DNA from 4 places in the Lysinibacillus sp. NPDC098008 genome. Region 4 is predicted to be linked to each of the others. Evidence: riboswitches for the same ligand, from Rfam matches in the RefSeq annotation. Region 4 holds a riboswitch; each other region holds the start of a gene.
The links. Region 4 has a riboswitch for S-adenosylmethionine ahead of ACIQVU_RS13705 (methionine ABC transporter ATP-binding protein). Riboswitches for the same ligand answer to the same signal wherever they lie in the genome.

Region 1 (2,201 bases), on a different contig from region 4:
TAAATATGTGGCTGTACAAAAGACAAGATAAAACTCAAGTACACCAACAATTAAATAGTTTGTAGCAAACGATAAAATAACAAAAAGTATAAGTGCAAATAAACCAATTTTCCAATTCACAGCAAGCAAAATACCAATAATAGAGGCAGTCCCTTTACCGCCATTAAAGCCCATATAAAACGGGAAGTTATGACCTAAAATAACACCTGCAGCTATCAGGTATGTCAGCAGCCATATTTGCTCTTCTGTCAAAAATGTAGCATCCCCAAAATATAGGTGTGCACCAATAATGGCAATAACTCCTTTGCCAATATCAATGAGAGCGACTAAAACACCGTATTTCCAGCCAAGAGAAAGTGTGGCATTGGAGGCTCCAGCATTGCCATGACCAGCTTTTTTTAGGTCAACCCCCGATAAAATTTGCGCCACCTTCGAACCATGAATGCAGCCAATAAGATAGCCGACAATAAGAACAGTAATCACGGCTTTTACCATAAAAATACTCCTTTCGAATTGATTTCTAAAAATAATGTATGTGTTCATATTACGAAAAAAAGCAAACAGAAGTTTCGGAAAAAATAAAATTTATAGGTTGACAGAAAAAAACTCTATGTTTATACTGTGTAACAACGATGGAAATTGAATCACATACTCTTATCAAGAGCGGCGGAGGGACAGGCCCTATGATGCCCAGCAACCAGTGAGTGACGAACTTACTACGGTGCTAATTCCTGCAGATTCATGCTTGAATCTGGCAGATAAGGGGAGGAAAACTTGCAACTGCAACCCTCTTCTTAGCTGAAGAGGGTTTTTTGTTTTCTACAGAAAATCCTCCTCATCTCCGGTACCATCGTAAAAAAATAACCATTTGGAGGTATACAATGACAGATTTTAAACCAGAAACATTATTGTTACATGGTGGTCAAGAGCCAGACCCTGTGACAGGCACCCGTACAGTTCCTATCTATCGTTCAACAGCTTTTGTTTTTAAAGACACTGCTCATGCGCAACGTCTTTTTGCCTTAGAGGAAGCGGGGAATATTTACACACGTATTACAAACCCTACTGTAGATGTTTTTGAAAAGCGTGTAGCTTTATTGGAGGGTGGGACAGCGGCAGTAGCACTTTCATCTGGTGCAGCAGCGATTGCCTTCTCCATTTTAAACCTAGCAGGAGCTGGTGATGAAATAGTAGCAGCTAGTTCTTTATATGGTGGTACTTATAATTTATTCGCAAATACATTACCAAACTACGGTATTAAAACAATTTTTGTAGATGAAACAAACCCAGAAAATTTCCATGCAGCGATTACTGATAAAACGAAGGCTGTTTTTGCTGAAGTCTATGGTAATCCAAGCTTAAAGGTTTTAGATATTGAAGCGGTTGCTAAAATTGCTCATGACAACAGCTTGCCATTAATTATAGATAGCACATTTGCTTCTCCTTATGGCTCTACACCAATTGACTTTGGGGCAGATATTGTTGTTCATTCAGCAACAAAATGGATTGGTGGTCATGGTACAACTTTAGGTGGTGTTGTAGTAGATGCTGGTAAGTTTGACTGGACGAGTGGACGGTTCCCTGGCTTTACGGAGCCTGATGCTTCCTATCATGGACTACGTTATGGCATTGATACAGCATCCACTGCTTTTGCTACAAAGCTACGTGTACAATTGTTACGCGACTTTGGTCCAACATTGAGCCCTGACGCTGCTTTTAATTTCCTACAAGGTTTAGAAACGCTTCATTTGCGTATACCTAAACATAATGAAAATGCATTGGCAGTGGCTGAATATTTACAAAACCACCCATCTGTGGAATATGTAAATTACAATGGTCTTGAGGATTTCCCTACACATCATTTGGCGAAGAAATATTTAAGAAATGGCTTCGGTTCAGTGCTTACCTTTGGCATTAAAGGTGGACGTGAAGCAGGAAGAAAGCTTATTGATAGTGTAAAGCTATTCTCACATGTAGCGAATGTAGGAGATGCTAAATCGTTAATTATACACCCAGCATCCACGACACATCAGCAATTATCAGCAGAGGAATTGGTCCAAGCTGGCGTAGCCGAATCGCTCATTCGCTTATCTATCGGCTTAGAGGCAGTGGAAGATATTATTGCTGATTTAGAACAGGCAATTGCACAAGCAACATCAGCTGAGCAAACAATAGAAGCTTAAGCTAGAGAAGATAAAGAG
Region 2 (2,201 bases), on a different contig from region 4:
TCTACACCGCATTGGTTTATTATGTCAGTGGATGGACAGCAAATGATTTATGGGCATGTACCATCCAATCAGGAAATTGCCTTTATTACAACGGACCCTGTGCATATTTATTTGCTGGAGGATTATATTTGGCATGATGTGCTGGTCAATCGCTTAATCAAGCGCGATGACCAAGCATTGGAGGAATGGATTACTAAAGAGCGACAAGCCTTTTTCCTCAACTAAAGCTCTAGCATATAAGCCAAGAAAAAAAGTGAAATCCCTTATTGCAAGAGATTTCACCTTTTCTTAGTAAAATACTTTGTCTACATTGTATTTGGAGCGGAAGACATTGATGGCATATGTTTCGTAAATTTCACGTTCCATTGGGTCTTCTATTTCATATACTTCAATTTTAAAAATTTCATCACGATGATTTTTCATTGGCGATACATTGTCTTCAAAGTGCTTTTTAATACGTTGGCGAATTTTGCGAGCTTTCCCGACAAATAATAGCTCATTTTTTTCATTATAAAATAAGAAAATGCCGCCTTTTTCGCGTGTGATTTTATGGAAGTCAATAAATCCATGGTAAGGTGTAATCGGCACATCACCAGGCTTTACATCTTGCTCACGCTGACGAATGACTACATCTGGTTTTGGAAATTCAATTTTAATCAAGTTTTTCACGTTCCTCTCTATCCCTAAAGCTATATGATAACATAATTACGGTATGCTTACCATAAAATTTCATCTAGAAAAAGTGATATACACAGCCTAGTATGGGGCAATAAAATAGGGAACATACAAATGAATCACAAAATATTCTATGAATTATTGCTATTCCTACTAGTTCATGCTACAATTCGATATAGTTAAATAAATCTTATCAAGAGAAGCTGAGGGATTTGGCCCGATGACGCTTCAGCAACCTCTAACAATTTGTTAGAAAGGTGCTAATTCCAGCAAAGGTACTCCTTTGAGAGATAAGAGTGGACGTGAAAAAATCCTTCTCATTCTATCTCGTATGGAATGAGGGGGATTTTTTAATTTGAAGCAGGCTTTACTGAAAAGAGAGAGGGGAATGCAAGATGCCAATTAATATTCCGAAAAACTTACCAGCTGGAGAACATTTACGTGAGGAAAAAATCTTCGTGATGGAAGAGGACCGCGCACGAACACAGCAAATTCGTCCGTTAAGTATATTAATTTTAAATTTAATGCCTGAAAAGGAAAAAACAGAGCTACAATTATTACGTTTACTAGGGAATACGCCGCTACAGGTTAATATTACCTTTTTAAATACAGCTACACATAAATCGAAAAATGTGAGTAAATCACATTTACAGCTATTTTACACAACGTTCTCACAAATTCGCCATCGCCGTTATGATGGCATGATTATTACAGGAGCGCCAGTCGAGAAAATGGAATTTGAGGATGTAAACTATTGGCAAGAAATAAAGGACATTATGGATTGGTCCAAAACGAATGTTACATCTGTTCTTCATATTTGTTGGGGGGCACAGGCGGCACTCTATCATCATTATGGTATTGGGAAATTTGAGCTTCCTGCTAAATGCTCGGGGGTTTATTCCCATGTTATTACTGATTTAACGGTTGATTTAGTGCGTGGCTTTAGCGATTTATTTACAGCACCGCATTCACGCCATACTTCTGTATCCATTGACGAGGTACGCAATCATCCTGATTTACGCTTGTTATCCTATTCGGAGGAGGCAGGTGTCTTTATCGTCCAATCGAAGGATAATAAAAATATTATGATTACAGGTCATTTAGAGTACGATGCGACAACATTGGCGGATGAATATCATCGCGATATAGCGAAGGGGCTTGATACGGCAGTGCCTGTCAACTATTTCCCAAATGATGACCCAGCACAAGCACCGATTAATACATGGCGTGCTCATACGCATTTATTGTTTTCAAACTGGCTGAACTACTATGTTTACCAAGAAACACCGTACGAATGGGACTTTGTGGATGAAATTGAATTCCATATTTAAGCCATTTAAAAAGTCTAATTTCCACGCAGAAATTAGACTTCTTCTTTTTTTTGTAACTTCGACTTGCGTATGACAGCGACAATAAGCATTACAATAGGTAGTAAAATCATTACAATAAATGATAAAATGGGCCAAATTTCATTATTGTAGTTATTGGAATGAACAATACTTGGATGAAGAATTTGCGATAGACCA
Region 3 (2,201 bases), on a different contig from region 4:
GAAAAACGGAAAATCAATGGCATGGTCAGGCTTACCAAAATGCAGCAGCTTCCACTCTACAACAGAGCCGTCTGGTCTTGTACGACTACAAGCCTCAGGTCCATACACATCAAAGCCTAATGCACGCAAGCGTTGTCCCTCTGCCTCTATATTTGTTGTGCGCAAGGCAATTCGTGAAAACCCTTGGCGCTCCTCGTCCTGTTTAAACGTATAATGTAGCGTGTAGGGGTTTAATGCTGCCCGCTCAAATAAATCACGATCATATACCGCAATTTGCTCAATATAGCTTAAGCCAAAATAGCTTAATGTATTATAAGTCCCCCACATCGTATGCTGACCACCGTTTACTGTATGGATATTTCGTTTGTTGAAGAAAACCTTTATATTTTCTGGTGATTCCACTTGCTGAACCAAATGATCGAAATATAAAGTCATGGTCATTCCCCTTTCTTTCCCGATTACCTTTACCTATATGTCGGATTCGTTTAAAATTTATGCAAGACAATGATAGCTATTTAACTTCATTGACAATAATAACGAGGTGATTTGAATGACAGATCAAGTAACTGCTTTTAAATTAGCACTAGGTAATTACCCTACAGGCGTAACGGTTGTTACTACATGCCATGACACACAACCGATTGGCTTAACCGTTAACTCCTTTGCATCTGTTTCGATTGACCCGCTCCTTATTTTATGGTCACTCGATAAAAAATCTCAGCTCCATGCTTATTTTACAGCAGCGCCAACATTTGCGGTCAACATTTTAGCGAGTGATCAGGAGCATTTATGTACATTATTTGCCAGCAAAGTGCCAGATCGTTTTGCTCAGGCAAAGTGGTCTATGTCCTCCTTTGACCTACCGATTTTACATGATACAGCAGCCATTTTACAATGTAAAACATATCAACAGATTGATGCTGGCGACCATACTATTTTTATTGGGCAGGTGCTAGATATTACAAATTCACCAAAAGAGCCTTTACTGTATCATCGCCGTCATATTGGTGAGATTCCAAAAAGCTTTTATCGTTAAGCATTCCACAAAAAAAGGGCCACTTGTAAGCATAGGACATCCTTTATGCTTAGTTGTGGCCTTATGACATCGTTCGACTGAAATGATCATTATTTCTTCTGTGGAAATCTCTGTTTTTCGAGCCTATTAATTTGCACAATTACACCATCCTGAATCGTAATATGCACTTCACCATATTCAAGATTTTGAATAGCCTTCGCGATAGCCTCTAACTTCTTATCATCTACTTTTACCGACTGTGCCATATAATACACCCCTTCTTTTTCTTGCTTCCGTTACAAAAGAGTTCAATTGATGGATAGCCCCTTTATCTCTTAGATACTATTGGCATCTATTCTATTAGTTGCCGAGGCTTCATTGGGCCAAGTCCCTCCGCCTCTCTTGATAAGAGCCCTGCTTACTTGGAAATAATTCTATAATTGTGCTATACAATTGTCAATATAAAATATTAGAAAACCTAGTCGAATACTTTGTAATGTGTTATTTATCTCAATTCCTTCTAGCATTGTATGCAGGCAATTACGCATTTAGCGCCACCTAACGATAAAAAAACTGTGCAGAAGTATCCCCTCTACACAGTTTCTTGTTGTAAGCATGCTATCAATGCTTGCGCTGTTTGTTCTTTGCCCATTACCTTAATTGGCTGCCCCTCTGCTGGTACAATCCAATGAGGCTCATCTCCGCCATATAATGATTGAGAGCTATTTGCCACCATAAATTGTGCCTGTGCTGTGTCCATACGCAATCTTGCACGCGCAAGTAAAAATGCCTCATCATCTGTTGCTTCCAGCTTAAAGCCTACTAATGTGACATTTGGTTGCCAGCCCTTTATTTGCCCTAATATTTTTGGTGCTTTTTTAAAATGAATAATAGGTGGCTCATCGGAAGGCATTTTCCCTGCCTCCTCCATTAAGTTGCCTGATTGGTCATATACTTTATCAATGACCCAATCAGAGCCAGCCGCTGCCATAATGACAATATCCACCTGCTGCTTCTGCACAGCATATCGAATTTTATCGCCTAAGTCCTCAATGCCCTCAAATTTAATCGTTTGCATTTTGCTATGATTAACTGGTAGCTGTGCAAAATAGCCATGCATATAGATAACATGCGCACCAGCTGCAAGTGCTGCCTCTGCCAAATAACAGCCCATTGTTCCCTTCGA
Region 4 (2,201 bases):
TTCGGTAGCGTAGAATCAGTAAAAACAGTTTCTGAATTATATGCGCCAATCTCAGGCACTGTTGTTGAAGTGAATGCAGATTTAGAAGATAGCCCAGAATTCGTAAATGAATCACCATATGAAAAAGCATGGATGATCGTTGTAGAGCCTGCTGATGCATCAGAAGTTGACAAACTTATGACAGCAGAGCAATACGAAGAAATGATTGCAGAATAAGACAAGCTATAATCAAAAAACGTCGGCAACTACCGGCGTTTTTTATTATATAATAATTTATAAGTGGGGATGTCTAAACTGGAGGTGGCGTAATGTTCGAGGGAAAATGCTTGATAGTAGAAGGACGCTCAGATAAGCTTCAGATTGAGCCTATTTTAAATGAGAATGTTACAATACTATGTACAAATGGCACAATTGGTGTACATCAATTAGAGGAGTTGCTTGATCCGTATGAGGGCTGCGAGCTTTTTACATTTTTCGATGCAGATACTTCAGGTGATAAGCTACGTGCATTAATGGACAGACATTATCCAGAGGCTGAGCATTTGCGTACAATGCCAACCTATAAGGAAGTGGAAACGACACCTAGAAAAGTGTTGGCGATGATTTTATTGCGTGCACATTTCTCCATCCATAATGAGTATATTTTGTAAGTAAGGTTGCGTGAATAATGAAAGAATGGTCAACAGAGCAGTGGGAAGCGGCTATACAGTCGGGAGAGCAAGCTGCATTTTATTTATATACACCAATGTGTGGAACATGTGCAGTGGCATCGAAAATGATGACAATTGTTGAACAATTACTACCACAGCTGCAGTTAGGTAAAGCGAATATTAATTTTTTAGAGCATATTGCAAGTGAGCATCAAATTGAAAGTGTTCCTTGTTTGCTTGTCTGTGATGACGGAAAAGTGACAAATAAGATCTATGCATTTCAATCCGTACCATTTTTATATGAATTATTAAAAAAAGCAATTGACTGAACTTTGCTGGCATGGTAAAGTAACACATAGATTACGAAAACATTAAATATATCGAACTCTTATAAAGAGTGGCGGAGGGAAGTGCCCTATGAAGCCCGGCAACCATCACAGTGTGAAAAGGTGCCAAATCACTCAAAGATTCTTCTTTGAAAGATGAGAGAACGGTTAAACGTATAAATACGCTAACCCCTTCTGCTTGTCTGTGAGTGAAGGGGTTTTCTATATGAGAAAAGAGGAGTATTGGCGATGATCCAGCTTCATAATATTACAAAAAAATATAAAACAGCAAATGGCGAATTAACGGCAGTCAAAAACGTAGACCTCTCTATCGATAAAGGTGAAATTTTTGGCATTATCGGCTATAGTGGTGCTGGTAAAAGTACGATGATTCGTTTATTAAATGGACTAGAGAAACCGACATCAGGAACGGTTATAGTGAACGATCAAGAGTTCTCATCCATTAAAGGGCAAAAGCTTCGAGCTGCTCGACAAAAGGTAAGTATGATTTTCCAGCATTTTAATTTGCTATGGTCTAGAACCGTTGCAGAAAATATTGCTTTTCCATTAGAGATTGCAGGTGTTCCAAAGGCGCAACGTGAGGCACGTGTCAAAGAATTAATTGCACTTGTAGGATTGGAAGGGCGTGATAAAGCTTACCCATCACAGCTTTCTGGTGGACAGAAGCAACGTGTTGGCATAGCGCGTGCACTAGCCAATAATCCAGAGGTGCTATTATGTGATGAGGCAACATCTGCGCTTGATCCTGAAACGACAGATGCAATTCTAGATTTGCTTGTGGATATCAATGAACGCCTAGGTTTAACCATTGTGCTCATCACCCATGAGATGCATGTAATTCGTAAAATTTGTCATCGTGTGGCTGTAATGGAAGCGGGCGAAATTGTAGAGCGTGGCGAGGTATTACAAGTTTTCCAATCACCGCAAGCAGCTATTACGAAAAAATTTGTAGCGCAAATTACAGATACAAAGGAAACACAGGAAACAGTAGCACAAATCAAAGCCAATTATCCAACTGGACAACTTGTTAAACTGATTTTTGTAGGTGAAAAAACAGAGCAGCCTGTTATTTCGCATCTAGTTAAACAATTTGATGTGGAAGTTAGTATTGTTCATGGTAATATTTCGCAAACAAAAAATGGAGCATACGGTACATTAATTGTACAAATCGATGGCTCGGAGGCAAATGTAGCAGCAGCACTTG

Region 1: linked by a shared signal. The riboswitch ahead of ACIQVU_RS09765 (O-acetylhomoserine aminocarboxypropyltransferase/cysteine synthase family protein) and the one ahead of ACIQVU_RS13705 (methionine ABC transporter ATP-binding protein) in region 4 are both predicted to bind S-adenosylmethionine.
Region 2: linked by a shared signal. The riboswitch ahead of metA (homoserine O-acetyltransferase MetA) and the one ahead of ACIQVU_RS13705 (methionine ABC transporter ATP-binding protein) in region 4 are both predicted to bind S-adenosylmethionine.
Region 3: linked by a shared signal. The riboswitch ahead of ACIQVU_RS10460 (YezD family protein) and the one ahead of ACIQVU_RS13705 (methionine ABC transporter ATP-binding protein) in region 4 are both predicted to bind S-adenosylmethionine.

Annotation. Positions count from the first base shown of each region.
Region 1 covers NZ_JBIWBA010000008.1:86,304-88,504, reverse strand. Annotated here, with positions in the region: gene ACIQVU_RS09770 (glycerol-3-phosphate acyltransferase) at 1-495, opposite strand, end outside; SAM riboswitch class I at 652-765, shown strand; gene ACIQVU_RS09765 (O-acetylhomoserine aminocarboxypropyltransferase/cysteine synthase family protein) at 882-2,183, shown strand.
Region 2 covers NZ_JBIWBA010000001.1:76,587-78,787, reverse strand. Annotated here, with positions in the region: gene ACIQVU_RS00395 (TrmB family transcriptional regulator) at 1-225, shown strand, start outside; gene ACIQVU_RS00390 (nucleotide excision repair endonuclease) at 289-660, opposite strand; SAM riboswitch class I at 863-972, shown strand; gene metA (homoserine O-acetyltransferase MetA) at 1,071-2,006, shown strand; gene ACIQVU_RS00380 (GerAB/ArcD/ProY family transporter) at 2,039-2,201, opposite strand, start outside.
Region 3 covers NZ_JBIWBA010000010.1:2,482-4,682, reverse strand. Annotated here, with positions in the region: gene ACIQVU_RS10470 (VOC family protein) at 1-435, opposite strand, end outside; gene ACIQVU_RS10465 (flavin reductase family protein) at 551-1,036, shown strand; gene ACIQVU_RS10460 (YezD family protein) at 1,126-1,281, opposite strand; SAM riboswitch class I at 1,341-1,427, opposite strand; gene ACIQVU_RS10455 (phosphopantothenoylcysteine decarboxylase domain-containing protein) at 1,608-2,201, opposite strand, start outside.
Region 4 covers NZ_JBIWBA010000016.1:35,735-37,935, forward strand. Annotated here, with positions in the region: gene gcvH (glycine cleavage system protein GcvH) at 1-216, shown strand, start outside; gene ACIQVU_RS13695 (toprim domain-containing protein) at 309-650, shown strand; gene ACIQVU_RS13700 (thioredoxin family protein) at 668-979, shown strand; SAM riboswitch class I at 1,036-1,139, shown strand; gene ACIQVU_RS13705 (methionine ABC transporter ATP-binding protein) at 1,226-2,201, shown strand, end outside.